DNA from 3 places in the Methylosinus sp. LW3 genome. Region 3 is predicted to be linked to each of the others. Evidence: predicted binding sites of a transcription regulator. Region 3 holds the regulator's gene; each other region holds the start of a gene.
The links. The regulator PhoB, encoded in region 3, activates phosphate uptake and scavenging genes when phosphate is short. The targets are predictions, from matches to a motif close to TGTCATNNANCTGTCAT.
Positions count from the first base shown of each region.

Region 1: a site for PhoB is predicted at 2,585-2,601, ahead of METLW3_RS0104820 (Orn/Lys/Arg decarboxylase N-terminal domain-containing protein). Genes of this name have one in related genera too.
Region 2: a site for PhoB is predicted at 7,364-7,380, ahead of METLW3_RS0114930 (DUF2794 domain-containing protein). Genes of this name have one in related genera too.

Region 1 is NZ_AZUO01000001.1:981,014-991,291, forward strand. It holds gene METLW3_RS0104815 (GNAT family N-acetyltransferase) at 1-169, opposite strand, end outside; gene METLW3_RS0104820 (Orn/Lys/Arg decarboxylase N-terminal domain-containing protein) at 166-2,523, opposite strand; gene METLW3_RS0104825 (LLM class flavin-dependent oxidoreductase) at 2,740-3,720, shown strand; gene METLW3_RS26725 (response regulator) at 3,737-5,356, opposite strand; gene METLW3_RS0104835 (CheR family methyltransferase) at 5,353-6,183, opposite strand; gene METLW3_RS0104840 (response regulator) at 6,180-9,587, opposite strand; gene METLW3_RS0104845 (AAA family ATPase) at 9,955-10,278, shown strand, end outside.
Region 2 is NZ_AZUO01000001.1:2,990,820-3,001,097, reverse strand. It holds gene METLW3_RS0114960 (OmpA family protein) at 1-276, opposite strand, end outside; gene METLW3_RS0114955 (ATP-binding protein) at 384-2,144, opposite strand; gene METLW3_RS0114950 (YifB family Mg chelatase-like AAA ATPase) at 2,218-3,756, opposite strand; gene METLW3_RS0114945 (lytic murein transglycosylase) at 4,082-4,975, shown strand; gene METLW3_RS0114940 (hypothetical protein) at 5,009-5,662, opposite strand; gene METLW3_RS0114935 (Bax inhibitor-1/YccA family protein) at 6,035-6,808, shown strand; gene METLW3_RS0114930 (DUF2794 domain-containing protein) at 6,891-7,304, opposite strand; gene htpG (molecular chaperone HtpG) at 7,809-9,776, shown strand; gene prmC (peptide chain release factor N(5)-glutamine methyltransferase) at 9,786-10,278, shown strand, end outside.
Region 3 is NZ_AZUO01000001.1:455,346-465,623, reverse strand. It holds gene pstB (phosphate ABC transporter ATP-binding protein PstB) at 1-675, shown strand, start outside; gene phoU (phosphate signaling complex protein PhoU) at 706-1,431, shown strand; gene phoB (phosphate regulon transcriptional regulator PhoB) at 1,428-2,171, shown strand; gene hpnE (hydroxysqualene dehydroxylase HpnE) at 2,366-3,610, opposite strand; gene hpnD (presqualene diphosphate synthase HpnD) at 3,607-4,470, opposite strand; gene hpnC (squalene synthase HpnC) at 4,467-5,345, opposite strand; gene METLW3_RS0102245 (glycosyltransferase) at 5,363-6,514, opposite strand; gene METLW3_RS0102240 (potassium transporter Kup) at 6,793-8,745, shown strand; gene METLW3_RS0102235 (phasin family protein) at 8,905-9,336, shown strand; RNA gene ffs (signal recognition particle sRNA small type) at 9,383-9,480, shown strand; gene METLW3_RS0102230 (GFA family protein) at 9,505-9,861, shown strand; gene METLW3_RS0102225 (DNA polymerase III subunit gamma/tau) at 9,915-10,278, shown strand, end outside.

The DNA.
Region 1 (10,278 bases), 530 kb from region 3:
GGCGCTTCAAATCCTCCTTCTGCGGCGGCTCGTAGAGCGGCGCCTCGGACGGATCGAGCCCTTTGCGCACATGCTGAAGATAGATCGCCAGCATGGCGTCGACATCATCGTCGCGCGAGGGGCGCACGAGGATCGTCGCGCGTTCGGCACTCGCTTCGATCATGCTCATTCCTGCACCACATAGGTGTAGAGCCGCATCTTCGCCTCGCCGTTCCACTGCTTGTAGAGTCCCTGAATCTCATAATCGAAGCCGGGGAAGAGATTGGCGCTGCGCTCGAACATGCGCAGATAGTCGAGCATGGGCCGCGCCTGAACGCCGAGCCGCTCGCCTGGAACGATCGTCGCAATGCCCGGCGGATAGATGACGAAGAGCGTCGTCGCTATGCGGCCGTCGATCTCGTCGATCGGCAGGAAATCCACCTCATTGCGCACGAGGCGCAGATAGGCCTCGCGCGGCGTCATCGCCATTTCGGGGAGATGCTCCTGCCGGAATTGCGCCTGCTGCAGCGAGCTGGCGTTCGCCTCTTTGAAGAAGCGATGCATATCGCCGCAAAGATCGCGCAGCCGCACGCCCCTGTAGCGCGCGGAGCGGCGCGCGACAAATTCGGGGATCACATCCTGCAGCAGCGCATTGTCGTCATGCAGGCGCTTGAAGGCGACGAGCGAGGAGACGAGCGTTCCCGCCTTGCTCGATTCGACGCCCGGCGTCAGCAGAAACAGCAGAGAGTTGAGGTCGTTCTTCTCCGGCACGATGCGGTTCTCGCGCAAATATTGCGCGACGATCGGCGCCGGGATTCCATGATCGGCATAGGCGCCGGTCTCGCGATCGAAGCCTGGCGTCAGCAGAGTGAGCTTGGCCGGATCGGTGATCGCAAAGCCCGGCGCCATATTGGAGAATCCATGCCAGCGCGCATCCGGCGCCAGCGCCCAGAAGTCGGGATTGCGCGCGAGCTGATCGGTGGAGACGCTCTCCCAGGGAACGCGATGCGCGCCGGATTCGCGCGCCGCGTCTGGAATGGAGACCCAATCGGGCGCGAAAGGATCGAAGAACCAGCGCCGCGCCGGGTCCTGCTCCTTGGCCTCGAACTCGCGCCGCACCGCGCGCAGCTTCTTGCGCAGCTCTATGCCGAGCCGGATGGTGTCGTCCCACAAAAGCTCGCCGGAGCGGCCCTTCATCATTTGCGCGCCGACATCCAATGATGCGAACAGCGGATAGAAGGGCGAGGTGGAGGCGTGCTGCATGAAGCCTTCATTGAAACGGCGATGCTCCACGCGCCGCCGCTGGCCCTTTATATGGCGATCGCGCACATGGATTTGCGAGGCCTGCGAGAAGCTGGCGAGCTGCTTATGCGTCGATTGCGTCGCGACGATTCCGGGCGAGGCCTCCGTGAGATTCTTGAGCCCCATCGCATAGCGTCGCTCATAGAGCGGATGAAACTTCATGAAGCCGGCCCAGGCTTCGTCGAAGAGAATGTAATCGCACAAATGGCCGATCTTGCTGACGATCCATTCGGCGCTATGGATGGTGCCGTCATAAGTGCATTGCTCGATGACGGCGGCGCGGAAAGGCCGCTCCTTGCGCCAAGCGTCCTTGTCCTTCACCAGAGGATTGGCGCGAATGCGCTCGCGCAATTTGTCCTCGTCGAAGGCCTCGTGATCGATCGGCCCGATGAGGCCATGGGCGTTGCGCGTCGTCGGCAGAAAGATCGGCACGCCGCCGCCGAGCAGCAAGGCGCCATGATGCGCGGCCTTGTGATTATTGCGATCGAACAGCACGAGATCGCCCTCGGCGACCAGATTGGTGAGCACGACCTTATTGGAGGAGGATGTGCCGTTGAGCACGAAATAGGTCTTCTCGGCGCCGAAGATTTCCGCCGCCGCCTTTTGCGCGGCGAGCGCCGGCCCTTCATGCGTCAACAGATCGCCGAGCTCGACGACGGAATTGTCGAGATCGTCACGGAACACGGCCTCGCCCAAATGCTCCATGAAGATGCGGCCGATCGGGCTTCGGCTATAAAAAATGCCGCCATTATGGCCGGGGCAGGTCCATAGCTGATTGCCTTCCTCGGCGTAATCGACGAGCGCGCCGAAGAAGGGCGTCTTCAGCGTCTCCGCATATTGCTTCAGCCGCGAGACGAGATTTTTGGCGATGAATTCCGGCGTCTCCTCGGCGAGGAAGACATAGCCGTCGATGAAATCCAGCACCTCGACCGGAATATCCTCGAAGCGCTTGCGACGAATGAGCAGCACGATCGGCATTTCGAGGCCGCGCTTGCGCATGAGATCGATGAGCGAGGCGGTCTTGCCCTCGAGGCCTTTCTTGCCCCAATCGACGACGAGGCAGCCGATGGCGGCGTCGGTCTGCACGACGATCTCGGCGTCCTCCACGCGGCGCGCGCGCACGACCTGAAAGCCCATGCTCTCGATCGCGGCGATGATCTGACTGACGCGCAGCCCCTCGAGGTCATCGGCCTCGAAATTGGGAGCGGAGAAGAGGAATGTGAAGCGACGGGAGAAGTCCATTCGAATCGGCCTGTGGCGCTGACGAGGAAGAGGAGGAGCCCCGCACTCACAGCCTTGTTCGATGACACAATCGTGACAGCGCTTTGCGGCGCCGCAGAGCAGGCCTCCGCTTCGGCTGGAAACGCCGCGGAATTGCGTATCCGCCGCTTGCCGCCGGCGTGACCGCGGACTAAGCTATATAACAGACCTATATAGCGTGTCGGGGAGAGTTCGGCCATGCGCATCGGCGTGTTCTGCACCTATGAAAACCCTGTTCGCGACTATAAGGCCTGCTTCGACGCGCAGACGCGCCTCGTGCGCCGCGCGGAGGAGGTCGGCTTCGAGGAGGCCTGGGTCGCCGAGCATCATTTCGACGATGACGCCGTCAGCCCATCCATATTGACGCTGCTTTCCTATCTCGCCGGCGTCACCTCGCGCGTGCGGCTCGGCTCGGCGGCGGTGCTGCTCGCTTTCCGCAATCCGATCCAGGTGGCGGAGGATGTCGCGACCATCGACGTTCTCTCCAATGGCCGTTTCGATTTCGGCGTCGCCAAGGGCGGCCCCTTTCCAGCGCAGAACAAGCATTTTCACGCGGCGAAGGAGGAGTCGCGCGACATGACTCTCGAGGCGCTCGAGCTGATCGAGCGTCTGCTCTATGAGGATCGCGTCACTTTCTCCGGCGCGCATTTTCATGTCGATGATCTCGCGCTCTACCCCAAGCCCTTGCAAAAGCCGATTCCGACCTGGATCGCCACATCGACGCCGTCAGCGATCGAATATGCGGCGCGCAAGGGCTTCGGCCTAATGGCGGCCTCGCTTGTGCCGATCGCCAAGATCGAGCAGGCGGCCGCCGCCTATCGCGCGACGGGGCCAGCCGCCGATCCGCGTCTTGCTCTGGCGCGCTTCTATTATGCCGCCGAGACGCGTGAGAAGGCGCTGGCGGAGGCGCTGCCCTTCATCGCGCGTTTCGCCGATCGCATGCGCGGCATTTTTCTCGCGCAAAATGCGCTGGCCTCTTTCGATCCGGAGGAGATCGTCGAGCGCTCGCTCATCGGAAGCTATGAGGAGCTCGCTGAGAATATCGTCGGCATTCATCGGCGGCTCGGCGTGGGCTCGCTGCTGCTGAAGCCGGCGACGGCGAACGAGTCTCTCGCGCTTGCGAGCCTCGATGATTTCGCGGCGAAGATTCGCCCGCGCATAGAGGCCGCGCTCGCCTGAGCGGAGCGCGCTCGGCTCAGGGCGCGGCGTTCTCGGCGAGCAATCTCTGTATCGTCTCCAGCAGCCGCTCGACGTCGGCCGGCTTGCCGAGCTGCGCGCTGTTTTGCAGCGGGATGCGGACGGCGTCCTCATCCGCTGTGGCGCCGCTCAGGACGAGCGCCGGAAGGTCGCGATTGAGCAGCTCGCGCAGGCGCCGCACGACGAGCGGCCCCACCACGCCATTGGGCAGATGATAATCGATGATCACCATGTCCGGCCGGGCGCGGTCGCCGACGACGATCTTGGTCGCAGCGTCGCCGTCTGCGGCGGCCAGCACCTCATGGCCCTCTGTCGTCAGCAGCAGCTCGAGCGAGTCGAGCACATCGGCGTCGTCGTCGACGACGAGAATGACGCCTCTGCGCGACGGCCGCGCGCCGACGCCGAAGAGCGCGTCGCCGCAGCGTAGCGGTTCCGATCGCCCGTCGACGCCGCGCGAATCGTGGAGCGGCGCCTCGATCGCGCAGCGACGCGGCAGCCGAATGTGAAAGCATGTGCCGCGCGAATCATCCGATTCGAATTCGATCGCGCCGCCATGCGCCAGCACGATCTGCCGACAGATGAACAGGCCGAGGCCGAGGCCACGCATGCGGTCGCTGCTGGCGAAGGGTTCGAACAGCGCGTCGCGCAGCGCGCTCGGCACGCCGCGTCCGCCATTGCAGACGTGGATCACGACAAAGTCCGCCGCGCCGCCGTCGATCCGCAGCGAGACCGGCGCGCCGGGCGGGCTGTGCTCGACGGCGTTGCCGAGGAGATTGGAGAGAAGCTGCAGAATGCGGTCGACATCCCAGGCGCCGTCCATGTCGCCGTCGAAATCGAGCCGCAGGGCGCGCCCGCGTCCGCTGAACTCATCGGCGATCTGCTCGACGACGCGCCGGAAATTCGCCGCGGCGGGACGGATGGCGAGGCCGCCGCCCATTCTGATGCGCGTCAGATCGAGAATCTGCTCGATCATCCGCGCCATGCGCTGGCCGCTCTGGCGAATGAGCTGCAGCGCCTTGCGCAGATCGTCGTCCTGCGCAACGCTCAGCGAGCGCTCGGCGGAGGTGAGTATGCTCTGCAGCGGATTGCGCAGATCATGCCCGAGAATGCCGACGAACATCTCGCGCATGCGTTCCACTTGCAGAAGCTGCTGGCGCTGCCGCTCCAGCGTCACGAAGACGTCGACCTTGCTGCGCAGCACCTGCTCGTCGATCGGCTTGAACAGATAGTCGACGGCGCCGACCTCATATCCCTTGAACATGCGCGAGACGTCCGGCGAATGCGCGGTGACGAAGACGATCGGCACATAGCGCGTCTTCTCCACGCCGCGCATCAGCGTCGCCAGCTCGAATCCGTCCATCTCCGGCATGTTCACATCGACGATGGCGAGCGCGATGCTGCGATCGAGGAGAATGTCGAGCGCGGTGCGGCCCGATTGCGCGGTGACGATGTCGAACGCGTCGCAACGCAGCAGCGCCTCCATCGCGATCAGATTCTCCGCGAAATCATCGACGATGAGAACGACCGGGAGCTTGGACGTGCGGCCCGAGTCGAAATCGGGCGTCGACGACCGCCGACGCCCGGACGGGTTCGAGGAGTTTTCGATCGCTCTCATCATTTCACCCGATAGATGTGCTCGTCAGCCGAAAGAATCTCTAGAGAAGACGCATGACGTGAGAAGGCGAGCGATTCATTCGGCCCGAGGCCGATGAAGCCGCGCGCGCAGAGCGACTCGCGAAACAGGCCGATCGCGCGATCCTGCAGCGTTCGGTCGAAATAGATGAGCACGTTCCTGCACGAGATGAGGTGCATTTCGGCGAAGGCGGCGTCGGTCGCGAGGCTGTGGTCGCAGAACAGGATGCGCTGCTTCAGAAAGGGCGCGATGGTCGCATAGGCGCCGCGCGCGACGAAATAGTCGGAGAGCGCCGCGCGTCCGCCGGAGCCGTGGTAATTCTCGGCGAAACCGCCCATGCGGAAGAGCTCATAGGCGCCGGCCTGCGCGATCGCCATGCTCTCCTTGTCTATGTCGGTCGCATAGACGAGCGAGCGCTCGAGCAGCCCTTCCTCGTGCAGGAGAATGGCGATGGAATAGGCCTCCTCGCCGGTTCCGCAGCCCGCCACCCAGAAGCGCAGCGAAGGATAGGTGGCGAGATGCGGCGCGACCGTCTCGCGCAGCCCGCGGAAATAGCAAGGATCGCGGAAGAGATCGCTCACCTGTATGGTGAGATGGCGCAACGCTTCCGTGAAAGCGCCCCTGTCGTGGACGATGCGGTCGAGAAGATCGGTGATCGTCGCGCATCGCAGCGCGATCTGAGCGCGGGCGACGCTGCGGCGCAGAGAGGAGCGCGCATAGCCGCGAAAATCATGCTGATAGAGCCGGAATATGGCCTCCAGCAGGAGGTCCAGCTCGATCTCGGCTTTCTCATCGGAGTCGAGAAGGATCATTTCGGCATCCATACGCGGATCAGCGACAAGAGCTTCTCGACGTCGATCGGCTTGGAGATATAATCATTGGCGCCGGCCGAAAGACATTGCGCGCGATCGTCGGGCATGGCCTTGGCGGTGAGCGCGATGATCGGCAGAGCGGCCTTGTCCTCGCGCTCGCGGATCGCGCGCATGGCGGCGAGCCCGTCCATCTCCGGCATCATCAGATCCATCAGCACCAGATCGATCGTCGGATCGCGATCGATGCGCTCCAGCGCTTCTTTGCCATTGCGGGCGATCTGCACCGTCATGCCTTCACGCTCGAGCACGGCCGTCAGCGAGAATATATTGCGCACATCGTCCTCGACCAGCAGCACGTGGCGGCCGTCGAGAACGCTGTCGCGGCTGCGCGCGATCTCGAGCATATGCTGCTGCTCGGGCGACAGCTTCGATTCCGCCTGATGCAGGAAAAGAGTGGTCTCCTCTATGAGCCGCTCCGGCGAGCGCGCGCCTTTGATGATGATGGATTTCGACAGGCGCCGAAGCTTCTGCTCCTCGTCCATGCTGAGCGAGCGCGCGGTGTAGATGATCACCGGCGGCGCGACGCGCGTCTCGTCGCGGCTCATGCGCTCCAGAAACTCGAAGCCGCTGACGCCGGGCAGCATGAGGTCGAGAACCACGCAGTCGAAGGGGCGCGCGTCGATCTCGCGCGAGGCGTCCTCGGCCGTCGCGACCGCGACGATCTCCACGCCGGCGGAAGACAAGAGCTCCATGAGAGCGGTGCGCTGCACGCCCTCGTCCTCGACGATCAGGATCGACTTGTCGCGATCGAGCCGGTCCTCCAGCAGGCGGAAGGCGGAGACGAGCTGCTCGCGCTTGGCCGGCTTCAATATGTATCCGACGGCGCCCATCTCGCGCGCCACTTTCTGATAATCATGCATCGAGACCACATGGATCGGCGCATGGCGGACCGCGGGGTCGCGCTTCAGCAGCTCGAGCACGGTGAGGCCCGACTGGTCCGGCAGGCCGATGTCGAGCAGCACGGCTTGCGGACGGAAGCGTCGCGCCAGCGTCAGCGCGTCGCCGGCCGAGCCTGCGACGATGCATTTGAAGCCGAGCTCACGCGCGAGATCGCGCAATATTTCTGCAAAGGCGGGATCATCCTCGACGATCAGCGCCACGCGGCGTGAATCCGTGATCTCGTCGCGATCGTCCGATATCGGCGCCGGCGCGGGCGCCACAGGCGACGGCGGCGGCTCCTCGCGTCGCACGGCGAGAGCCGCCGCGCCATCGGCGCGCAGCGGCAGCAGCAGGGAGAATGTGCTGCCCTGTCCCGGCGTGCTGCGCACGCTGAGCGCGCCGCCCAGCAGCTCGGCGAACTCGCGTGAGATGGAGAGGCCGAGGCCGGCGCCGCCGAACTTGCGGTTGATGCCGCCATTGGCTTGGCGAAATACCTGGAAGATCGTCTCCTGCTGATCGACCGCTATGCCGATCCCCGTGTCCTCGACGACGAAGGCGACGCGCTGCGCGCTCTCGCGCCGCACGATGAGGCGCACGCCGCCGCGCTCGGTGAACTTCACGGCGTTGGCAAGAAGATTGGAGAGAATCTGCTGCAGGCGCTGGCGATCGGTTTCGATCATGTCCGGCGCGCCGGGCTCGACGGAGATGGAGAATTGCAGCCGCCGCTCGGCCGCGAGCGGCTCGAAGCGCCGCTCGAGATCGGCGAGCAATGTCGAGATCGCCGTCGTCTCCATGTCGAGCTCGATCTTGCCGGCCTCTATCTTGGAGAGATCGAGAATATCATTGATGAGCACCAGCAGATCATTGCCGGCGGAATAGATGCTCTGCGCATATTTGATCTGCTCGGGCGCGAGATTGCCGTCGCGATTGTCGACGAGCAGCTTGGCGAGAATGAGCGAGCTGTTGAGCGGCGTGCGCAGCTCATGCGACATATTAGCGAGAAATTCGGATTTGTAGCGGCTGGCGCGCTCCAGCTCCACGGCCTTCTGCCGCAAGGCGGATTCTGTCGCCAGCAGATTCTCCTTCTGCAGCTCCAACGCCCGCGTGTGCTCTTCGAGCGTGTCGTTGACCTGACGCAGTTCCTCCTGCTGCGCGGTGAGCTCCTCGCCTTGCGCGCGCGATTCCTCCAGCAATTGCTCTATGCGGCCGCGCGCCTCGGCGGAGCTGATCGCCTGTCCGACGCCGCTCGAGACGAAGTCGAGAATAGCGAGACGCTTCTCGCAAAAAGGCTTGATCGCGCCGAGCTCGATGACGCCGCGCGTCTCCCCTTCGTGCAGCAGCGGAAAGATCAGCAGATGGCGGGGCGGCGTCTGCCCGAGCCCCCAATGAATGGCGAGGCCGTCCTCTGGAATGTCGGTCACGACGATGCGTCGCTTGTCCAGCGCGACTTGGCCCACCAGCCCCTCGCCGAGCCGCCAATGCTCGCGCATGCCGGAGGCGCCGGCATAGGCTCCGGCGAGCCGCAGCGTCGCGCCGCCATCCTCGGCGACATATTGCGCGCCGACCTGCGCGCTCAATGCGCGGCACAGCAGAGCGAGCACGCGCTGCGCCAGCTCGCGCATCGTCGGATTGCCGCTCATCGCCTGGGACAGCGCGGTCTCCTGCTCGGCGAGCCACATTTGCCGGTCATTGCGCTCGGCGGCCTCCCGCAGCGCGCGCGTCATCGCCTGCAGCGATTTGCCGAGCTGATCCTTGTCGCTGCGCGGCGAAGGCTGCGCGGAATAATCGCCGCCGGCGATCGTCTCCATCTCGCGGGCGACTCCGCGCAGGCTGTCGACGAGATCATTGAGCGATAGGCCGAGAATGTCGCTGGGGCCGGCGAGATCGATATGGCGCTCGAGATCGCCCTCCGTCACCGCGCGCATGACGCTGGCGACATGATGCAGGCGCTCGCGATGATCCTCGAGATTTTGCGCGGTGAGCGCGCCATAGGTGTCGACGACGACGGCCGAGTCGAAGGCGATGAGCTTGCGCACGGAGAGAGCGGCGGTCGCACGCGCGCGCAGCCGCTCGTCGTTCTCGATCGCGCGGCGCAGCCAGGCGGAGACGAATTCCATGGCCAAAAGATAGATGAGCAGGCCGAGCTCGATGCGCGCATGCGTGCGTCCGATGACGCGTCGGCGCTCCACATAGGCGTCATCGACATTGGCGGCGAGAAAATCGGTCCAATATTCGTTTTGCTGCGCCTTCACGCGCTGCAGCATGCGCGGGTCGGCGAAGAAGCGCGCGAAATCCGAGAAGCCGCGGAGCCAGGCGTAGAAGTCCTCGATCAGCTCCGGCACGCGCGCGGAGAGCGTCTCGCCGACGAAGCGGATATCCGCGAATGTGGACTCGTCGAGCCCATGCGAGGCGCGCAGCGAGTCGTGATCCACGAGGAAGGCGGCGCTGGTCTCGCCCGGCGACATCAGCGTTCCCCTCGCGTGAAGGCGCCGGCCGAGGCGCGCCAGAGTCTTTCGAGATCGTCGCGCATCGGCAGTGTCCGCATAGGGTTGATAAAGAGTTAATGTCTCAAATGAATCGGCCGAGCGAGCGCCGAGGCCGCCGCGCGGGAACGATTGGTATAAACGTGACGTGGCGCCGTCAATAGGCCGGCGAGGCGCGTCTTTCCCCGGCGGAGAACGGGCCGACCGCGCATCATAGAATGAATTCTATGACATTTCGGGAAAAATGCCCGATTTTTTTAGACGATTGTCCCTCGACAGCGCGAGCCGCAGAGGCGAAAGTTCAGCGCCGCCGCGTGATCGCCGGTATTGGACCAATCGCATGAACCCGATGGAACCGCTTCGCTTTCTCTCCCCCGACCGCGCCTTCGATGTGGGCGCGCGGCTCGGCGAGATCAGGACATTCTTGCAGGAGCGCCTCATCGGCGCCGATGCGCTGGTCGAGCGCCTGCTGATCGGCCTCGTCGCCGATGGCCATGTGCTGCTCGAGGGCGCGCCGGGCCTCGCCAAGACGCGCGCGGTCAAGCTGCTCGCCAGCGCCTCCAATCTCACCTTCGCGCGCATTCAATGCACGCCCGATCTCATGCCCGCGGACATCACCGGCACGTCGATCTGGCGTCAGGACAAGAGCGTCTTTGAATTTTCCGCGGGGCCG
Region 2 (10,278 bases), 2.5 Mb from region 3:
GGGGGAGGGCGGCGGCGCGGAGGGCGCATGCTGAATGGGCGCCGGATGGAAAGGCGCCGCGGGCGGGGCCGCCGGGGCTGGGTGGGGAGCTGGCGCCGGTTGGGCCGGCCGCTGCGCCGGGGGGCGCTTTTCGTGATTTGGATCAAAGCCTTGCGGCGCGGCCTGCGCCAGCAATAGGGCTTCGCTGGCCGCGGCCGGCGCAATTCCGGCTTGCGGGCCGAGCGCCAGCGACGGCGTCATCAGCCCCGCGAGCAGCAAATTTTTTCGTCTCGACATTGTGTTCTCCCGACAAGGGCGTGAGCCATCGCAATCCCCGCGCTGCCGTTGTGACCTGCGCGCGGGGCGAAATTTTTTCTTTTTTGTGGCTATGGCGGCGCGCGCCGTCAGATCGCCTCGCGATCGCCATTCGCGCGGCGGCGCGCGGCGTCGATCGCCTCGAGGATCGTCCTCGACAAGGCGTCGAACTCGACGGGCTTGGTCAGCAGGAAATCGACCCCGGCTCCGCGCGCGGCGCGCTCGTCCTCCTCGAGCGCGCTGGCGGTCAGCGCGATGATCGGCAGCCGCCGCGCGCCCATGCGCGCCTCCTCCGCCCGAATGAGGCGCGTCGCCTCGAGGCCGTCGAGCTCGGGCATGAAGACGTCCATCAAAATGGCGTCGAAGGGCCGCAGCCGCCCGCCGATGGAGGAGCGCGCCAGCTCGACGGCGCGCGCGCCATCCTCGACGCGCGTCACCAGCGCGCCGAGCTTCTCGAGATGGCGGCAGACGATCAGCGCATTGACGTCATTGTCCTCGACGACGAGCACGCGCCGGCCGGCGAGCGTGCGCTCGGGCGCGACGAAATCCTCGTCGTTGCGCGTCGGCGGCGGGGCGGCGGACAGGCGCTCGACCAGCGAGGCGGCGCGCACCGGCTTCACCAGCCAGCCGTCGAAATGGCGCAGCGCCGCCTCGCCGAAGGCGCGTCGCTCCATGGGCGAGAACATCAGGAACACGCGGCCGGCGCCGGCGCGGCGCGCCTCGTCGGCGAGACGCTCGGTCGCCTCCTCGCCGAAGGCGCAATCGACGATGACGGCGTCGAAACGGCCATCCGGCTCGCCGTCCAGACGGCGCGCGCCATGCGTCTCCTCCCGCGCGATCTCGGTCTGCGCGCCGGCCCCGCGCAGGATCTCGGCCATGAACGGCCCTTCGAAGATCGTCGGCGAGACGATCAGAACGCTCGAGCCGGCGAGCGGCCGCTTGCGCTCACGCGTGCGGTCGTCGAAGAGGGCATGCGGCCCGCGCGGCAGGGTGAAGGCGAAGATCGCGCCGGCGCCCGCCGCCTCCTCTATCTCCAGCCGGCCGCCCATCAGCGCGGCGAGATGGCGCGAGATGGCGAGGCCGAGGCCGGTGCCGCCATGGCGCCGCGTCGACGAGCCGTCGCCTTGCTCGAACTCCTCGAAGATGATCTCGCGGGCCGCCGGCGCGACGCCCGGCCCCGTGTCGGCGACGCGAAACAGCAGCGCGCCTTTGGCGTCGCGCTCGACGCGCAGGCCGACGCCGCCGCTCGCGGTGAAGTTCACCGCATTGCCGGCGAGATTGACCAGCACCTGGCGCACGCGCGCGGCGTCGCCGGCGACGATCTCCGGCGCGTCCGGCGCGATATAGCTCGCGATCTCGAGATGCTTGGCCTGGGCGCGCGGCGCCAGCAGCTCGACGACGCCCTCGACGAGCGGCGCAAGCGCGAAGGGCTCGACCGAAAGCTCGATCTTGCCGGCCTCGATCTTCGAGAAGTCCAGAATATCGTCGATGAGCTGGGCGAGCGAGCGGCCGGAGGCGGCGATCGCCTCGACATAGCTCGCCTGCTCGGCGTCGAGCCGCGTCGCCGCGAGCAATTGCGCGAGGCCGAGCACGCCATTGAGCGGCGTGCGAATCTCATGGCTCACCGTGGCGAGAAAGCGCGATTTGGCCTGGCTTGCCGCCTCGGCGCGGTCGCGCGCGGCGGCGGCGGCGCGCAGCTCCCAGATTTCGTCGCGCAATCCTTCTAGCTCTGTCTCGACCGCGCGGCGGCGGCGCGCCCGGCGCGCGCGCACGAGCCATAGCCAGACGCCCGGCGCGAGAGCGGCGAAAAAAGCGAGAACGACAAAAACGCAAGGAGGAACAGCGGGCATGCGGGATGGTCCAGAGCCATTCGACGAAGATGCAATTATTTCACGGCAATCCACAGAAAAGTATGAATTGGGCTCAGGCGGCGACGCGGGCTCCGGCGGAGCCGCCGCGATAGGCGAGAGCTTCGGCGAGATGGCGGCGCGCTATGGCGTCCGAGCCGTCGAGATCGGCGATGGTGCGAGCGAGCTTCAGCGCGCGATGGAAGCCGCGCGCCGAGAGGCCGAGGCGCTCGGCCGCCTCGCGAATCAGCGCCGTTCCGGAGGCGTCGAGCGCGGCGGCTTTTTCGATCGCGCTGGCCGGCGCGCTGGCGTTGGTGGTGGAGCCGGGAAGGCCGAGAGCCGCATAGCGTCGGCTTTGGCGTTCGCGCGCCGCGGCGACGCGCGCCGCCACCTCGGCCGAGCCTTCGGCCGGCGGCGGCAGCACGAGATCGGCCGCCGAGACCGCCGGAACCTCGATCCTGAGGTCGAAACGGTCGATCAGCGGGCCAGAGAGCCGCGCCTGATATTGGGCGATGCAGCGCTCATTGGGCTGGCGGCGGCAGGCGAAGCCCGGCTCCAGCGCATGGCCGCAGCGGCAGGGGTTCATCGCCGCGACGAGCTGGAAGCGGGCCGGATAGACGGCGCGATGATTGGCGCGGGACACGGCGACCTCGCCGGTCTCCAGTGGCTGGCGCAGGCCATCGAGCGCCTGCGCCTGGAACTCCGGCAGCTCGTCGAGGAACAGCACGCCATTATGGGCGAGCGAGATCTCGCCCGGACGCGCATGGGAGCCGCCGCCGACCAGCGCCGGCATGGAGGCGGAATGATGCGGCGCGCGAAACGGGCGCCGATCGGTGAGCTCGCCGCCGGCGATCTCGCCCGCGACGGAATGGATCATCGAGACTTCCAGAAGCTCGCGCGGCGACAATGGCGGCAGAATGGAGGGAAGGCGCGCCGCCAGCATGGATTTGCCGGCGCCGGGCGGGCCGTTCATCAGGAGATTATGGCCGCCGGCCGCCGCGATCTCCAGCGCCCGCTTGGCGCTCTCCTGGCCCTTTATGTCGGAGAGGTCCGGCAGCGCCGTCGCCGCCGCGCGCACGGCCGGCTCGGGCCGCGAGAGCGCCTGAACGCCTTTGAGATGATTGACGAGCTGGATCAGCGAGCGCGGCGCGATCACCTCCATGTCGCTCGACGCCCAGGCCGCCTCCGGCCCGCATTGGCGCGGGCAGATGAGCCCATGGCCGCGCGTGTTGGCGGCGACCGCCGCGGGCAGAACGCCGGCGACCGGCGCGATGGCCCCGTCGAGCCCCAATTCGCCGAGCACGGTGAAGCCGTCCAGCGCATCCGAGGGGATGGCGCCGATCGCCGCCATCACGCCGAGCGCGATCGGCAGATCATAATGGCTGCCCTCCTTGGGCATGTCGGCCGGCGCGAGATTGACGGTGATGCGCTTGGCCGGCAGGGCGAGGCCGGAGGCGACGAGCGCCGCCCGCACCCGCTCCCGCGATTCGGCGACCGCCTTGTCGGCGAGGCCGACGAGGGTGAACACGACATTGCCGCTGGCGATCTGCACCTGAACGTCGACGGGCTTGGCCTCTATGCCCTCGAAGGCGACCGTCGCGACTCTGACCACCATGACGAAAGCTCCGAGACCCCGATATCGCTCTGACGCAAACGCCGCCATAGTAGACGCGCGATTTCGCCTCCGCAAGAACAATATGAGAACGAAAATTGGCCATGCTTCGGCAACCGGCCGCTAACCGGCGAGAGCTAGTCTGAGGCCGGTTTTGAGGATCGGCAATTTCAGCTCTCGCGGAAGCGTCGCCATCGTGCGGCCGCGCTCTCGTGAGCTAAGAGCGCTTTCCGATCGGACGGGGCCGTTCGATCGATCAGAAATTCGCGCCGGGGGATATCGCCCTCGAGAGCGCAAAGGGCTTCGCCCGAGAGATGGGGTCGGCGATATGTCTCAGAACAAACGGATGACGAGGGCGCTCGGCGCCGCGGCTTTGGCGCTGGCGATCGGCTTCGGCGCGCCGAAGGCGCAAGCGGCCGAATGCGGACGCAATGGCGAGGGATTCGAGGCCTGGCTCAGCAGCTTCGAGAAGGAAGCCGCCGCGGCCGGAATTTCCAAGGCGGCGATCGATTCGTCGCTCCGCGACGTCTATTACGACCGCTCGGTGATCTCGCATGATCGCGGGCAGAAAGTGTTCCGCCAGACATTCGAGCAATTCTCGGCGCGCATGGCCAATTCCTTCCGCGTGAGCAAGGGACGCGCGCTGCTGCAGAAGCATGCGGCGCTGTTCAAGCGCATCGAGCAGAAATATGGCGTGCCGGGGCCGGTCATTGTCGCCATCTGGGGGCTGGAGACGGATTTCGGCTCTTATCTCGGCGACTTTTCGACGATTCGCGCGCTGGCGACGCTCGCCTATGATTGCCGCCGCGCCGACAAGTTCCGCGCCGAGCTGCTGGATGCGCTGCGCATCGTGGAGCGCGGCGATCTCGATCCCGCGCAAATGCGCGGGGCCTGGGCGGGCGAGATCGGCCAGACGCAGTTCATGCCGTCGTCCTATCTGAAATTCGCAGTGGATTTCGACGGCGACGGCAAGCGCGATCTCGTTCACAACACGGCGGATGTGCTCGCCTCCACCGCCAATTTTCTACATGGCTACGGCTGGAAGCCGGGCGCGGGCTGGGACGAGGGCGAGCCGAATTTTCCGGCGCTGCTCGAGTGGAACAAGGCGAAAGTCTATTCCAAGACCATCGCCCTGCTCGCCGATAAGATCAAAGGCGCGAGCGACACGCGCTCATCAGGAATAGACGCTCCGCGATCATCGGGAATAGATGCTCCGCGATGAGGCGGCCGCTTTTCGGCATGGTCTGCGGAGGGCTTACTCCGCCGGCTCGGCGTCGGCCGTCTTCAGCGAATGGATCGGCCGGTGCCGTAGATAGATGAAGAACATGGCGATGACGCCGACGCCCATGAGCAGATAGAGGGGCAGGGTGCGCATGAAGCTCTTGCCCACGGAGAAGGGGAAGCGCGACACCCAGCGCTCGCCATGGTCGCCGGTCACGGTCACTATGCCGACGAAATAGCCCGCGTCGGGAAAGTCGTGCTCGAAATTGATCGTGCCGGTCGGATAGGTTCGCGGACCGCGATAGGCGACGGTCACAGCGTCTAGGTCGGCGTTCTCTTTCTCCTCGCTGCCGATATCCCTGACGATTCTGATCTCCACCGCCATGTCGCGCAGCTCGTCCTGCTCGGCGTCGAGCGCGATGATCGTGTGGCCGGTCGCGGGAATATCCTCGCAGAACTCATTCTTGGAGGCGTCCGGCAGATAGCCGGTGAAGTTCATAATGTCCGGCCCGATGAACAGCCGGCACCGCCCCTCCGCGGAGCCGAGCCGGCCATGGGCCGAGGCGGGGGCCGCGGCGCCGAGAAGCGTCAGCAGAAGGACGAGAAGAACGGGCGGCGCGGAACGAGTCGCAGGACGCAGAAACCCATCGATCGACCGCCAGAACGGGGCAAGACCGCTGTCGGACATGATGATTCCCCCATGGATCATGTGTTGCGGGCCTCGTTCCGTGGGCGCCTTCGCTCCGACGACGAAGCGAGAGCCGGTTCGGCCGACCCGGTCGCTCGCCGCCTGCGACAATGCGGCATGTTAGCGCATTCTCACGGAGCGGCAAGAGCGTGAACGGGCTCGGCTTTTGTCCGCCTCCCGGCATAGAATTGCGGCCCGTCGCGAGTCCTATACTGCGCCTTTTGCTTGCGTTTTGCTCGGCATGGCGTGAACTTTGCCGCATTGCGCCCGCGGACTCTTGTTTTTCCGCGGGCCGCACGCCATATTCGACGGCGAGGACCGCGCCGATTGGCCGGATAGACCGGGCCGCGCGGCCTTTTTCGAGAGGATGCTATGTCCAATTTCGACCGCAACACGAGCTTCGGCTACCGGGGCGGGGTCTCCAGAGCCGGCACGGCCGAGATCGACCAGGGCCTGCGCGCCTATATGCTCGGCGTCTATAATTATATGGTCCTGGGTCTCGGCGTCACCGGCGTCGTCGCGCTCGGCACGCATATGCTCGCCGTGGCCAAGGAAGGCGGGCGGCAGATCGCGCTCACGCCTTTCGGTCAGATGCTCTACACCAGCCCGCTGAAATGGGTGGTGATGCTGGCGCCGCTGGCCTTCGTGTTCTTCCTGGGCTATCGCGCCGACCGCGTCTCCGCGGCGACGGCTCGCAACCTGTTTCTCGCCTTCTCGGCGGTGATGGGCTTGTCATTGTCGTCGATCATGATCGTCTTCACCGGCGCGTCGATCGCCAAGGTGTTCTTCATCACCGCGGCGGCCTTCGGCGGCCTCAGCCTCTATGGCTATATGACGAAGCGCGATCTCTCTGCCTTCGGCTCCTTCCTGGTGATGGGCCTGTGGGGCCTCGTGCTCGCGAGCCTCGTCAATCTGTTCTTCCAGAGCAGCGCGATGCAGTTCGCCTTGTCGATCCTGTCGGTGTTCATCTTCGCGGGCCTCACCGCCTGGGACACGCAGTCGATCAAGGACGGCTATTATCAGAACGCCGGCTATGGCCAGGAGATGGTGCAGAAGCAGAGCATCTTCGGCGCTCTGTCGCTCTATCTCGACTTCATCAACATGTTCCAGTCGCTGCTCTATCTCTTCGGCGAGCGCAACGACTGATCGGACGATCGATCCGATCCGGGATAAAGGAAGGCCCCGCTCCGGCGGGGCCTTTTCTTTTGCCGGGCGCGCGCCAATTCGCTCAGTCGCGCACCAATTCCAGCTTCTTTTGCAGCACTGCGACGACGCGCGAGAGATCATGGCCGCGGCGCATGACGAGGCCGCCCGCGGCGACGACGCAATAGGCGCCCTGACGGCGCGCGAGCTCGGGATTTTTCTCGATGCGGTAGAGGGGCGCCTCGCTGGCGCGGCGGAAGACCGAGAACACCGCCTTGGCGGGCGAGAAATCGATGGCGTAATCGCGCCATTCGCCGGCGGCGACCTTGGCGCCATAGAGATCGAGCAGCAGTCGCAGCTCACGCCGATCGAAGGACACGAGCGGAGCGCTGCGCTCGGGCGCGGCCCTGGCCCGGTCCGCTTCATTCGTCGCGCGGCCTGCCACCACAGAGAGCAGGCCGCGCCGCCGGCTGGGATCGGTCGTCTCCGTCTCGCTCATGCCGCTTTCCTCATTTCATGGGCATGATCGCGCGGCAAATGCGCGAGGGCAAGACAAAGATGACAATGAGACGACGATGGCCCGCGCGCGCCGAGCCGAGATTTCACATTTTCGCCAATATCGAGCCCCTTGTCCGCCAAAGGAGCCGACCAATATCTAGCCCATTGCCTCGACACGCTCGGGAAGCCGTTTTTCCGGATTTCGTCAGCCCCCCAGCCCCCCGGAAGGGCGCTTTTCGAGCACATGAGTTCGTGGCGATGGACGGGCCGGCCGGGCGACGCTCGGGCGGCCCGTCTTGTTTCGGGCTTCTCCCCCACGCGCCTCTTCTCTCCACGCTCTCGCAAATCTCGCGCGATCGAGTCGCGCGACCCATGGCGGCCGTCTTGCAACTTCGTGGACGATCTCCGATATCACTCTCGCGTTCCGCTCGAGGCGGCTCGACGGACGCCATTGCCGATCAATGACGATCTCTATATCCCGGCCAGAGCCAGCGCGCCGTCGGCCATGCTTCCATTTGCGGAAAGCGGCGCGCGCGGCGGAGCCGACAAAAAAAGCGGAGACGAGCCCGTGACCGACCACGCCGAAACACAGACGATCGACGCCGCCGAGCGCAGCGACTACGGCTTCCAGGCCGATGTCGCGCGGCTCTTGGAGCTCATGACGCATTCCGTCTATTCGGAGCGTGACATTTTCTTGCGCGAGCTCGTGTCCAATTCGGCCGATGCGATCGAGAAGCTGCGCTTCGAGGCTGTGGCGAACGAGGGGCTGGCGGCGCAGGCCGGCGCGCCGCTCGTCACTATCGCGCTCGATAAGGAGGAGCGCACGCTCAGCGTCTCGGACAATGGCGTCGGCATGTCGCGCGAGGATCTCGTCGCCGCGCTCGGCACCATCGCCAGCTCCGGCACCCGCGCCTTTCTCGACGATCTCGAGGCCAAGGGCGTCGCCGACAAAGGCGGCTCGCTGATCGGGCGCTTCGGCATCGGCTTCTATTCGGCCTTCATGGTCGCCGATCGCATAGAAGTGGCGACGCGGCGCGCGGGCGCTGCGGAAGCATTTTTGTGGACGTCGGAAGGCAAGGGCTCGTTCCAGATCGCGCCGCTGGCCGCGGAGGACGCGCCCGCCGTCGGCACGCGCGTCACGCTGCATCTCAATGCGGAATCGGACGAGTTCCTCGAGCCCTATCGCATCGAGCAGATTTTGCGCGAGCATTCGGGCGCCATCGCCATACCGATCGATCTCGTGGAGGAGAAGGGCAAGGAGCCGCGTCGCCTCACCGACGGCGTTGCGCTGTGGACGCGGCCGAAATCGGAAATCAGCGAGCAGGACTATAAGGATTTCTATCAGCAGATCTCCGGCCAGTTCGACGAGCCGGCGCTCACCATTCATTGGCGCGCGGAAGGACGCACCGAATATACGGTGCTCGCTTTCGCGCCCGGCTCGCGGCCCTATGATCTCTTCGATCCGCAGCGCAAGAGCCGCTCCAAGCTCTATGTGCGCCGCGTGCTGATCTCGCGCGAGGCCGATATTCTGCCGTCCTGGCTGCGTTTCATGCGCATTGTCGTCGACAGCGCCGATCTGCCGCTCAACGTCTCGCGCGAGATGGTGCAGAACAATCCGATCATCGGCGCCATCCGCAAGGCGATCGGCACGCGCGTGCTCAAGGAGCTCGCCGATCTCGCCGCCAATGACGCGGAGAAATTCGCCGCCGTGTGGAAGAATTTCGGAGCCGTGCTCAAGGAGGGCCTGCACGACGACCCGGTGCGCCGCGACGAGATTTTCGCCATTGCGCGATTTTCGACGTCGCAGCATCAGGACGGCGCGCGCAGCCTGAAGGATTATGTCGAAAATCTGCGGCCCAATCAGACCGCGATCTATTACATCACCGGCGACGACAAAAAGCGGCTCGCCTCCAGCCCGCAGCTCGAGGGCTATCGCGCCAAGGGCATAGACGTTCTGCTGCTGGACGAACCGGTCGACGCCTTCTGGGTGACGAGCGCCGTCGGCTATGATGGCAAGCCCTTCAAATCGGTGACGCAGGGCGCCGCCGACATAGACGCCGTGCCGGCGCCGGAAGGCTCCGAGACGCCGCCCGCCGAGGCGAGCGCCGATGTCGCGCTGCTCACCGCCGTGCTGAAGGAGACGCTCGCCGAGCATATCGACGATGTGCGAGTCTCGACGCGCCTGCGCGAAAGTCCCGCCTGTCTCATCGCCGCCGATCACGGCTTCGATCTGCAACTCGCGCGCATGCTGCAGGAGAGCGGCAATAAGGGCGCCTTCGGCAAGCCGGTGCTCGAGATCAATCCCAGCCATGAGGCGGTGCTGGCTCTGGCGCAAAAGGCCAAGGCCGATCGCGTCGGCGCCGAGGATGGCCTCTGGCTGCTGCTCGACACGGCGCGCATCGCCGATGGCGAGGCGCCGATCGACGCCGCCGCTTTCGCCAAGCGCGTCGCCGCTCTGCTCGCGAAAGGCTGACGCGGCCGCATGATCGCTCCCGCGCTCGAGGATGCGAGCCGCGCCGCAGCGCTCGAGGAGGTCGCGGCCTTTCTCGAGCGCAGCGGAATCGAGGATGCGCGACGCGATGCGCGCGCGCTGCTGTTCGCCGCAGGCGGCTTCGGCGCGGCGGAACTGCTGCTCGAGCCGACGGCGAAGATGGGCGAAGCGGCGCTCGCGACCTTGCGCGATCATGCGCGGCGCCGAGCGGCGCGCGAGCCCGTGTCGCGCATTCTGGGCATGCGCGGCTTTTGGACGCAGGATCTCGTCGTCGCGCCGCATGTGCTCGATCCGCGCCCGGACACGGAAACGCTGATCGAGCTTTCGCTCGAGCTCATGCGCGAGCGGCGCCGCGAGCCATTGCTGATTCTCGAGCTCGGCGTCGGCTCGGGCGCGATTCTCTGCGCTTTGCTCGCCGAATTTCCCGCAGCGCGGGCGATAGGCGTCGATCTTTCCGCGGAGGCTTGCAAAGCCGCAGCGCTCA
Region 3 (10,278 bases):
TACACCCATAAGGTGACGGCCTTCATCGGCCCGTCCGGCTGCGGCAAATCGACTCTGCTGCGCATATTGAACCGCATGTACGACCTCTATCCCAAGCAGCGCGCCGAGGGCGAGGTGCTGCTCGACGGCGAGAATATTCTCGACCCGCACATCGATCTCAACCTGCTGCGCTCGCGCGTCGGCATGGTGTTCCAGAAGCCGACGCCCTTCCCCATGTCGATCTACGACAATATCGCCTTCGGCATTCGCCTCTACGAGAAGCTCTCGCGCAGCGAGCTCGACGGGCGCGTCGAGGCGGCGCTGCGCGGCGCGGCGCTGTGGGACGAGGTGCGCGACAAGCTGAATTCGAGCGGCCTCGGCCTCTCGGGCGGCCAGCAGCAGCGCCTGTGCATCGCGCGCACCGTCGCCATTCAGCCGGAGGTGATCCTCTTCGACGAGCCCTGCTCGGCGCTGGACCCCATCTCGACCGCGAAGATCGAGGAGCTCATCGACGAAATGTCGGAGCGCTACACGATCGCCATCGTCACCCACAACATGCAGCAGGCGGCGCGCGTCTCCGATTTCACCGCCTTCATGTATCTCGGCGATCTCGTCGAATTCGGCGAGACCAATAATCTCTTCACCGCGCCGCAGAACAAGAAGACGCAGGACTATATCACCGGCCGCTTCGGCTGAGCGCGCATCGCGCACGAGGACATTGAGACCATGAGCGAACATATCGTCAGCTCCTATGACCGCGACCTCGAAGTGCTCGGCCGCAGAATCGCCGAGATGGGAGGCATCGCCGAGAAAATGCTCGCCGAAGCCATGGATGCGCTCGCCAATTTCGACATTGAGCTCGCCCATCGCGTCGTCGCCACCGATCAGCGCCTCGACGCGCTGCAGCGGGAGATAGAGGAGAACGCCATCCTCACCATCGCGCGGCGGCAGCCGCTCGCTATCGATCTGCGCGAATGCATCGCCGCTATGCGCATCGCCGCCGATCTCGAGCGGGTCGGCGATCTCGCCAAGAGCATCGCCAAGCGCACGGTGAAAATCCTCTCCGAGGCGCGCGTGCCGCGCGCCGTCATCGGCCTCAAGACGATGGCGGAAGTCGCCGCCATACAGCTGAAGGACGTGCTCGACGCCTACGCCCAGCGCGATGTCGAGCGCGCCCGCGCCGTGTGGACCAACGACAGCGAGCTCGACGCGCTGGAAGATTCGGTGTTCCGCGATCTCCTCACCTTCATGATGGAGGACCCGCGCAACATCTCCTTCTGCACGCATCTGCTGTTCTGCTCGAAGAACATAGAGCGCATCGGCGATCACACCACCAATGTCGCCGAGACAATCGTCTATCTCGTCACTGGCGAGGCGATGCCGACCGACCGCCCCAAAGGCAAATCGGCGAGCCTTCCCGCCAGCGCGGAACCGGATGAGCCTACGAAATGAATGAAATCCGCGTCGCCGCTCCGCGCGAGGCGCCGCACGACCGCGCGCCGCGCATACTCGTCGTCGAGGACGACGCGGCGCTGGCGCTGCTGCTCGGCTATAATCTCGAGGCCGAGGGCTTTCTCGTCGAGCATATAGAGCGCGGCGACGAGGCGGAGATCCGTCTCTCCGAATCGCAGCCCGATCTCGTTATTCTCGACTGGATGCTGCCCGGCGTCTCCGGCCTCGAGATCTGCCGACGGCTGCGCGCGCGCGACGACACGCGCAGCATGCCGATCATCATGCTCACCGCGCGCGGCGACGAGAATGAGCGCGTGCGCGGCCTCTCCATCGGCGCCGACGATTATGTGGTGAAGCCCTTCTCGCCGCCGGAGCTGATGGCGCGCGTGCATGCGCTGCTGCGCCGCGCGCGGCCGGAGCGCGTGGCGACGCGGCTCGTCGCCGGCGACATAGACCTCGACCGCGAGACGCGCCGCGTGAAGCGCGGCGGGCGCGAGATTCATCTCGGCCCGACGGAGTTCCGTCTGCTGGAATATCTGATGGAAAAACCCGGCCGCGTCTTCTCGCGCGCGCAATTGCTCGACAGCGTGTGGGGGCTCTCGGCGGAGATCGACGAGCGCACCGTCGACGTGCATGTCGGCCGCCTGCGCAAGGCGATTATCCGCGGCCGCGAGAAGGACCCGATCCGCACCGTGCGCGGCACCGGCTATTCCTTCGACGAGACTTTTGGAAGGAATTGAGGGGCGATGCGAGCCTGAAGGCTCGCGGTCCAGGGGGCGCTTTGGATCGCGAGCCTTCAGGCTCGCTTTTGTCTGCACGCGCTCCCTCTGCCCATCGTCATTGCGAGCGCAGCGAAGCAATCCAGAGCCGTGGGGCGGTCCCTGGATCGCGTCGTCGCTACGCTCCTCGCGATGACGGCGGCGGCGGGCTCGACCTATGAACGCCCCGCCAGCTCCGCCGCGCGATAGCCCGACCTTATCGCGCCCTCGATCGTCGCCGGAAGGCCGGTCGCAGTCCAATCGCCGGCGAGGAAGAGATTGCGCCACCCCGTCACAGCGCCGGGGCGGCGCTGCTGCTGCGCCGGCGTCGCGGCGAAAGTGGCGCGCTTTTCCTTGACGATCTGCCATTGCGGCAGCTCCACCGGCAGGCCCGTGGCGGCGGCTGCCTCGGCCCATATGCGCTCGGCGAGGCTCTCGCGGGAATCGTCCATCAACCGATCGGCGCCGCTGATCGTCACCGAGAGCCTGTCCTCGAAAGCGAACAGCCATTCGGTGAGCGAGCCGATCATGCCGAGCAGCGCCGGCTGCCCCGGCGGCGGCGCGATCTTGAAATGCGCATTGACGATGCCGCGGAAATCATCCGGCGCGACGAGGCCCGGAACGAGCTCCTGCGCCGCCCAGGGCGGGACGGCGAGCGCGACGCTGTCATTCTCGCCGAGCGCGATTTTCTCGTCGCCGAAATCGAGCGCTGTGGCGCGCTCGCCGGAAAATTCGATTCCCTTCAGCCGCGCGGCGAAGCGCGGCGCGGCGCCACGCGCGGCGAGAGCGCTCAGCGCCGGCTCGATGAACGCCGTCCCGAGCCCGCGCCGCGCGACCAGCGGACGGCAAGCGGCGCCGCCAGCGGCCAGCGTCTCGCGCAGCACGGCGGCGGCGAGCGCGGCGGAGGAGCAGCGCGGCTCCGTATTGAGCGCGGAGAGCAGCACCGGCCCCCACAGCCGCTCATAGAGCACGCCCGAGCAATTCATCGCCTCGCCGATGGTCGCGCCCTTTTTGGCGAGGAGAATGCCGATCGCGCCGAGATAATCCGCAGGCGCCGTGCCGGGCACGCGGCGATCCGCCACGAAAATCCACCAGGGCAGGCGCGAGGCGTTCGGCCTCATGCGCCAGCGCGTTCCGTCGCGCGTGTCCAAAAAGTCGAAGGCGCATTCCTTCGGCCCGACCAGCTCATCCACCGAGCCGATGCGGCGGGCGTAATCCAGCGCCGTGGCGTTGCCGGAGAGCAGCAGATGATTGCCATTGTCGATGACGAGATCGAGGCTGGAATCATAATAGGACCGGCAGCGCCCGCCCGCCATGCGCGCGGCTTCATAGAGCGCGACGCTGCGGCCCTCGTCGGTCAGACGAATGGCGCAGGAGAGGCCGGCGAGACCCGCGCCGATGATATGCGTCGTTCCGCTCACGTCAGCGCGAATCTCAGCAGGGCCAGCAGGACTTTCGTCCGCGAGGCGGAGACCGGCGCGCGCGGCGGCGCGAAGCCGCGCGCCACCAGACGATCGAGAACCGAGCGATAGGCCGTCGCCATCAGATAGGGCGCCTTCACCGCGCGCTGCGGCGAGACGCGCATCAGCAGCTCCGATTCCGCGTAATGCTTGCGCGCGCGCTCGGCCACTGCAGCGCAGACTTGCTGAAGGCCGGGGTGCGCCAGCACCGCGCCGCGCGAGAAATCGGCGACGCCCGCGGCCTCCAGCGCCTCGCGCGGGAGATAGAGCCGCCCGCGCGCCTCGTCCTCGTCGAGATCGCGCAGAATATTGGTGAGCTGCAAGGCGCGGCCCATGTGATAGGCGAGCATGCGCGCCTTGGTCGGCAGCGCGCCGCCGGCGCTCTCCGCCTCATCGGCAAGGCCGAAGACCCTCACCGAGAGCCGCCCCACCGCGCTCGCCACATGATCGCAATAGAGATCGAGCCGATCCCATTCCGGCGCGCGAATATCCTCCACGACATCCATGGCCATGCCGTCGATGACCGCCTCGAAATCGGCGCGCTCGAGGCCGAAGCGGCGCACCGGCCGCGCCAGATCGGCGCAACGCTTATGCGTGCGGCCGGCGTAGAGCGCGTCGAGATCGCGCCGCCAATCGTCGAGCTGGGAGAGGCGCAAAGCGCGATCGCCCTCCTCATCCGCAATGTCGTCGACGGCGCGGCAGAAGCCATAGATCGCATACATTGCGTCGCGCCGCTCGGGCTCGAGAATGCGCATGGCGAGATAGAAAGAGCTTTTCGCGGCGACCCGCGGCGCCTCGGGGGCGATCGTCTCCATGCTCATCGCGCGACGCTCGCGGCGGAGGCGGCGCGCGGCGAGACGAGCCGGCGCAGCAGAGTGATCCCGGCGCCGGCCAGCGCCGTGAGCAGATATTGGCGCTTGGAGGCGTGAACCTTCTCGCTCAGCGGATCGGCGACGCGCAGCCGCGCGGTGAGCGTCTCGGCGAGGCGCTGGATCGCGCCCACTTCCATGGCGAGGCGCGTGTCGACGATGAGATCGGCGAAAGGCGCGCTCTCCTTCAGCAGCCCCTGCGTGCGCTCGGCCAGCGCGCGCAATGTCGCGGCGAGCTGCGGCGAAGCGCGATCGGCGGACAGCATCTCGACGCTCGCGCCATTGGCGGCGAGCATGTCCTGCGGCAGATAGACGCGATCGAGATTGCGATAATCTTTCGCGCAATCCTGCAGATGATTGATGATCTGCAAGGCCGCGCAGAGCGCGTCGTTCGGCCCCCAGCTCCGCGCGCGATCCTCGCCATGGACGTCGAGCACGAAGCGGCCGACCGGCATGGCCGAATAGCGGCAGTAATCGATGAGATCGTCCCAGTCGCGATAGCGCAATTGCGTCACGTCGCGGCGGAAGGCGATGAGCAGATCCTGCGCATGGCGGGGCTCGAGGCCGCGGACGGCCAGCTCGGCGCGCAGCTTTGCTGCGACGGGGATATCCTCGCCGGAGCCGAGCAGCGCCGCCTCCATGCGGTCCAGCATGGCGATCTTCTGATCGCCGGGGAGCGTCGCATGGTCGGAGATATCGTCCGCGGCGCGCACGAAATCGTAAAATGCCAGCACGGCCGCGCGGTGGCGCGGCGCGAACAGAGAGGCGACGGGGAAATTCTCGTCCTTATGGCCTTTCCCCGAAGCGGCGGCGGCGATGTCGCTCATGTGATCGCTCATCCTCCTCAGGGGGCCTGGTAGCGGCCCTTCCAGGCGCCGCCGCGCCCGCGTGTGTGCCGCCAGGCGGACAATAGCGTGAACCACGTATAGCAGGCCGCGACCGCCGGCAAGGCGAAGGCGCCGAGCCGATTGCGTCCGTAGAAACGCAGAGACGGCATATAGGACTGCGCCATCAATAGATAGGCGGTGAGAGCGATATAAGCCGCCGGCTCCGGCGCCGCGAAGGCGAGAATGGGCGGCGCGAGATAGACGAGGCCCATGCCGAGAACCGCGCCGGCCAGCCGCCAGGGCGAATAGCCCAATTGCGCATAGGCCGAGCGCGTCACCATCTGCTCGATGTCGCGCAAATGCGGATAGGGCCGCAGGCTCCAGGCGTCGTCGGTGAGGCCGAGCCAGATCGGCCCCTGCTTCTTCATCAGCTTGCCGAGCGCGCAATCGTCGATCAGCGCGCCGCGGATTTGTTGCAGGCCGCCGGCCTCCTCCAGCGCCGCGGGGCGCACCAGCATCACCCCGCCGGCCGCCCCGGCGACCGGGCTTTTCGGGTCGTTCACACGCGGGAAGGGGTAGAGCATCTGGAAGAAGAAGACGAAAGCCGGCACGAACCAGCGCTCGGCGAGGCTCTCGCAGCGCAGCTTGACCATCAGCGAGGAGAGCACCGTCCCGCGCGCCGCCGCCCCGGCGACGAGCCGCTCGACGAGGCCGGGGGCGAAGGCGATGTCGGCGTCGCAGAACAGCACGAAATCGGGCGAGACCCCGCTGGAAAGGACATGGGCGAAGCCACGGTCCATGGCCGCGAGCTTGCCGGTCCAGCCCTGCTCCGGGCGCCCCTGGAGCACGGTGAGGCGATCCTCGGCGCCTTCCTCGCGAGCGCAGGCGCGGGCGACCTCGGCCGTGCCGTCGGAGCTCTCGTCATCGACGAGGACGATCTCGAGCCGGCCGGAGAACTCCTGGCGGAACAAAGATCGCAGGCCGATGGCGACGACGTCCGCCTCGTCGCGCGCCGGAATGACGGCGACGACGCGGACGCCCTTGGGGACTAGCGCGCCCTTGGGGACGAAACGGCGGTCGTGCTCAGTGAGGCGCCAGAAGCCGCCATTGCCGAGCAGGAGATAGAGCCAGACGAGGAGGCCGACGCCTCCGAGGACAATCGCGATCATATTCCGAGCGTTCGCGTCGCCGGGGTCGCCGGGGACGATGTGACGAGGGCTCGGCCATAGCATCGCCGCGGCCGCGAGGCCAGCCCGGCCGGCGAACGCCGCATCGCAACCGCCGGCGTCTAAGGGATTTTCCTCAGAAATGGCCGGCGGCGGCTTCTCTTCCATCTGGAACAGGCGTATATCGCCGCGCCGGCGCAGCCGGGTCCGAGCATGTCGAACAGCATGTCGAGGGACCGGCGGCGCGCCCGCGCATTCCGATGTCATTCGAGGAAATTTCCATGGATCCCAATGTGGCGCGTGACGCGGCGGGCTCTTCCTCTCGATGCGACACGGAGGGCGCGGCGGCGACGCAGCCGGCGCCCGTCGCCGAGGGACACGGCTCGGCGACGAGCGCGGGCCTCATCATCGGCTCGATCGGCGTCGTCTATGGCGACATCGGCACCAGCCCGCTCTATGCGCTGCGCGAGTCGCTCGCCCACGCCAAATCCGGCGGGCTCGGCGAGGATGTCGTCATCGGCACGATCTCGCTGCTCATTTTCGCGCTGATCTTCACCGTCACCGCGAAATATGTGTTCTTCCTGATGCGCGCCGACAATCGCGGCGAGGGCGGCATTCTCTCGCTGATGGCGCTGGCGCAGATCGCGCTGGGCCGGCGCGCGAGGCCGGTCTTCCTTCTCGGCGTCGCCGGCGCGGCGCTATTCTCCGGCGACGCCATCATCACCCCGGCCATCTCCGTGCTCTCGGCGGTCGAGGGCCTCGAGATCGTCAATCCGAAATTCGGCGAATATGTCTTTCCCATCACCGTCGCGATTCTCGTCTCGCTGTTCTGGGCGCAGAGTCACGGCACGGCGCGCGTCGCCGCTCTGTTCGGCCCGGTAATGGCGATCTTCTTCATCGTGATGGCGGCGCTCGGCGCCTCCCATATCGGCGACGCCCCGCAAGTTCTGCGCGCCTTCGATCCGCGCCACGGCTTCGTCTTTCTGCTGACCCATGGCTGGGTCGGCTTCGCCGTGCTGGGCTCGGTCTTCCTCGTCGTCACCGGCGCCGAGGCGCTCTACGCCGATATGGGCCATTTCGGCCGCGCGCCGATCCAGATCGCCTGGATCTTCTTCGTGCTGCCGGCGCTGTTCCTCAATTATCTCGGCCAGGGCGCGCTGATCCTCGCCGATCCCAAGGCGATCGAGAATCCCTTCTTCCTGCTGGCGCCGGACTGGGCGCTGCTGCCGCTGGTCATTCTCTCGACCCTCGCCACCGTCATCGCCAGCCAGGCGGTCATCACCGGCGCCTTCTCCATCGTGCGCCAGGCGATACAGCTCGGTCTGCTGCCGCGCCTCGAGATCACCCACACTTCCGCGACGCAGGAGGGGCAGATCTACATCGGCCGCGTCAATCGGCTGCTGCTGATCGGCGTGCTGGTGCTGGTCACGGCCTTCAAGAGCTCGAGCGCCCTCGCCTCCGCCTATGGCATAGCCGTCACCGGCACGATGGTGACGACGACGGCGCTCGCCTTCATCGTGGTGTGGCGCAAATGGCATTGGCCGCTCTGGGCGGCGTCGCTGTTCATCCTGGCCTTCCTGACCGTCGATCTCGCCTTTCTCGCCGCCAATCTGATGAAGGTGGTCGAGGGCGGCTGGGTTCCGCTGCTGCTCGGCGGCGGTTCCATGGTGGTGATGTGGACCTGGGTGCGCGGCACATCCTTGCTCGCCGAGAAGACGCATCGCGATTCGATCCCGATCCGCGATCTCATCGCCATGCTGGAGAAATCCAAGCCGACGCGCGTGCCCGGCACGGCCGTCTTCTTGACCAGCGACCCCGAGGCCGCGCCCACCGCGCTGCTGCATAATCTCAAGCACAACAAAGTGCTGCACGAGCGCGTGCTGGTCATTTCCGTGAACACGGAGGACACGCCGCGCGTGCCGCCGGAAAAGCGTTTCGAGATCGAGAAGCTCGCGCCGGACTTCACCCGCGCGACGCTGCATTTCGGCTTCATGGAGAGCCCGCGCGTGCCGGCGGCGCTGGCGGCGATGCGCAAGGCAGGCGTCAAATACGACATTATGACCACCTCCTTCTTCCTCGGCCGGCGCTCGATCAAGGAGAGCCCGGCCTCGGAAATGCCGGTCTGGCAGGACAAGCTCTATGTCGCTCTGACCCGGCAATCGGCCAACGCCACCGACTTCTTCTCCATACCGACCGACCGCGTGGTGGAACTCGGCGCTCAGCTGACGATCTGAGCCCTCGCGAGCCGCTGCGGGCGCGAGCGCAATTACGTGGTTTCCACGATTTGCCCTCGCGCCGCGCATTTCCGAGAATCACGCCAACGAGCAAAGTCGCGCGTGCGTATCGTCGGAGGGCCTGCCTCCCCCGTGTGTCGCGACCGGTGGGAGAATCCGATGGCCAATCAGAATTTCGGCGATTTTCGCGATCTCGGTAAGTATCAGCTCGACGCTTTCAACACCGCGACCAGCTCGACGGCCAAGAGCCTGCGCGCCATAGCGGAGGAGGCGACCGACTACTCCAAGCAGTCGCTCGACAATAGCCGCAACTATTTCGAGAAGCTGATGCGCGTGCAGAAGATCGACGACATTGTGCAATTGCAGTCGGAATTCTACCGCAACGCCTATGGCGATTTCTTCGCCCGCGCGACGCGCGTCGGCGAGCTGTGCTCCAATCTCGCGAAAGAGGCTTTCGTCTCCGCCCAGAGCGCGAGCGAGCAGGCGACCAAGGCGGGCCAGGAGGCGACCACTAAAATCATCGCCGACATCAGCGAGCAGACCGAGAAGCTCGCCGCCAAGGCGCGCGAGGCGGGCAAGGGGGAGCATTAGCAAAGGCGCTCTTGCGCCGGCGCGCGAGTTTTGCCACATAGGGCGCGGGAGGTTGGCGGTGGACGCTCCACTCGCCAACCGGGTCAGGTCCGGAAGGAAGCAGCCCTAACGAGTTCCGGGCGGGTCTTTGTCCAGCCTCCCACTCTGGTTTTGCGGAGAATTTTGCTCATGGGCGATGCGTCGTATCACGGCTCCTGCCAATGTCGGGCGGTGACATTCGAGGCGACGCTGGACCTCGACCACACCATCACATGCAATTGCTCCCGTTGTCAGCGACTGGGCGCCGTCTTGAGCTTTACGCCCGCGGAAAAATTCCACTTGAGCTCGGGCGAGGATGCTCTCGTCGAATATCGTTTCAACAAGAAGATGATCGCTCACCGCTTCTGCAAGATCTGCGGGATCGAGCCCTTCGCCCAGGGCGTGTCGCCGGATGGCGCGCAAATGGTCGCGGTCAACGTCAATTGCCTCGACGGCGTCGATCCGCGCGCGCTGGCGTCGACACACGTCGACGGGAGAAGCGTCTAGATTTTCGCCGCATGGCGGTGGATAAGGCGGTCGCGAGCCTTTAGACTTCCGCCATGGATGACGCGATGTTTCCCGATCCGCAAGCCGCCGGCGCGCCTTCCGCCGCCTATCGCGTGCTGGCGCGCAAATATCGCCCCTCCGGCTTTGCCGATCTCATCGGCCAGGAGCCGATGGTGCGCACGCTCGAGAACGCCTTCGAGCTGAACCGCATCCATCAGGCCTATCTCTTGACCGGCGTGCGCGGCGTCGGCAAGACGACCACCGCGCGCATTCTCGCCCGCGCCTTCAATTACGAGCTTCCCGCGCAGGACGGCCGGGCGGCGGTGGATCGCCCGACGATCCATATGGACGCGCTCGGCGCGCATTGTCAGGCGATCATCGATTCGCGCCATCCCGATGTGCTGGAGATGGACGCCG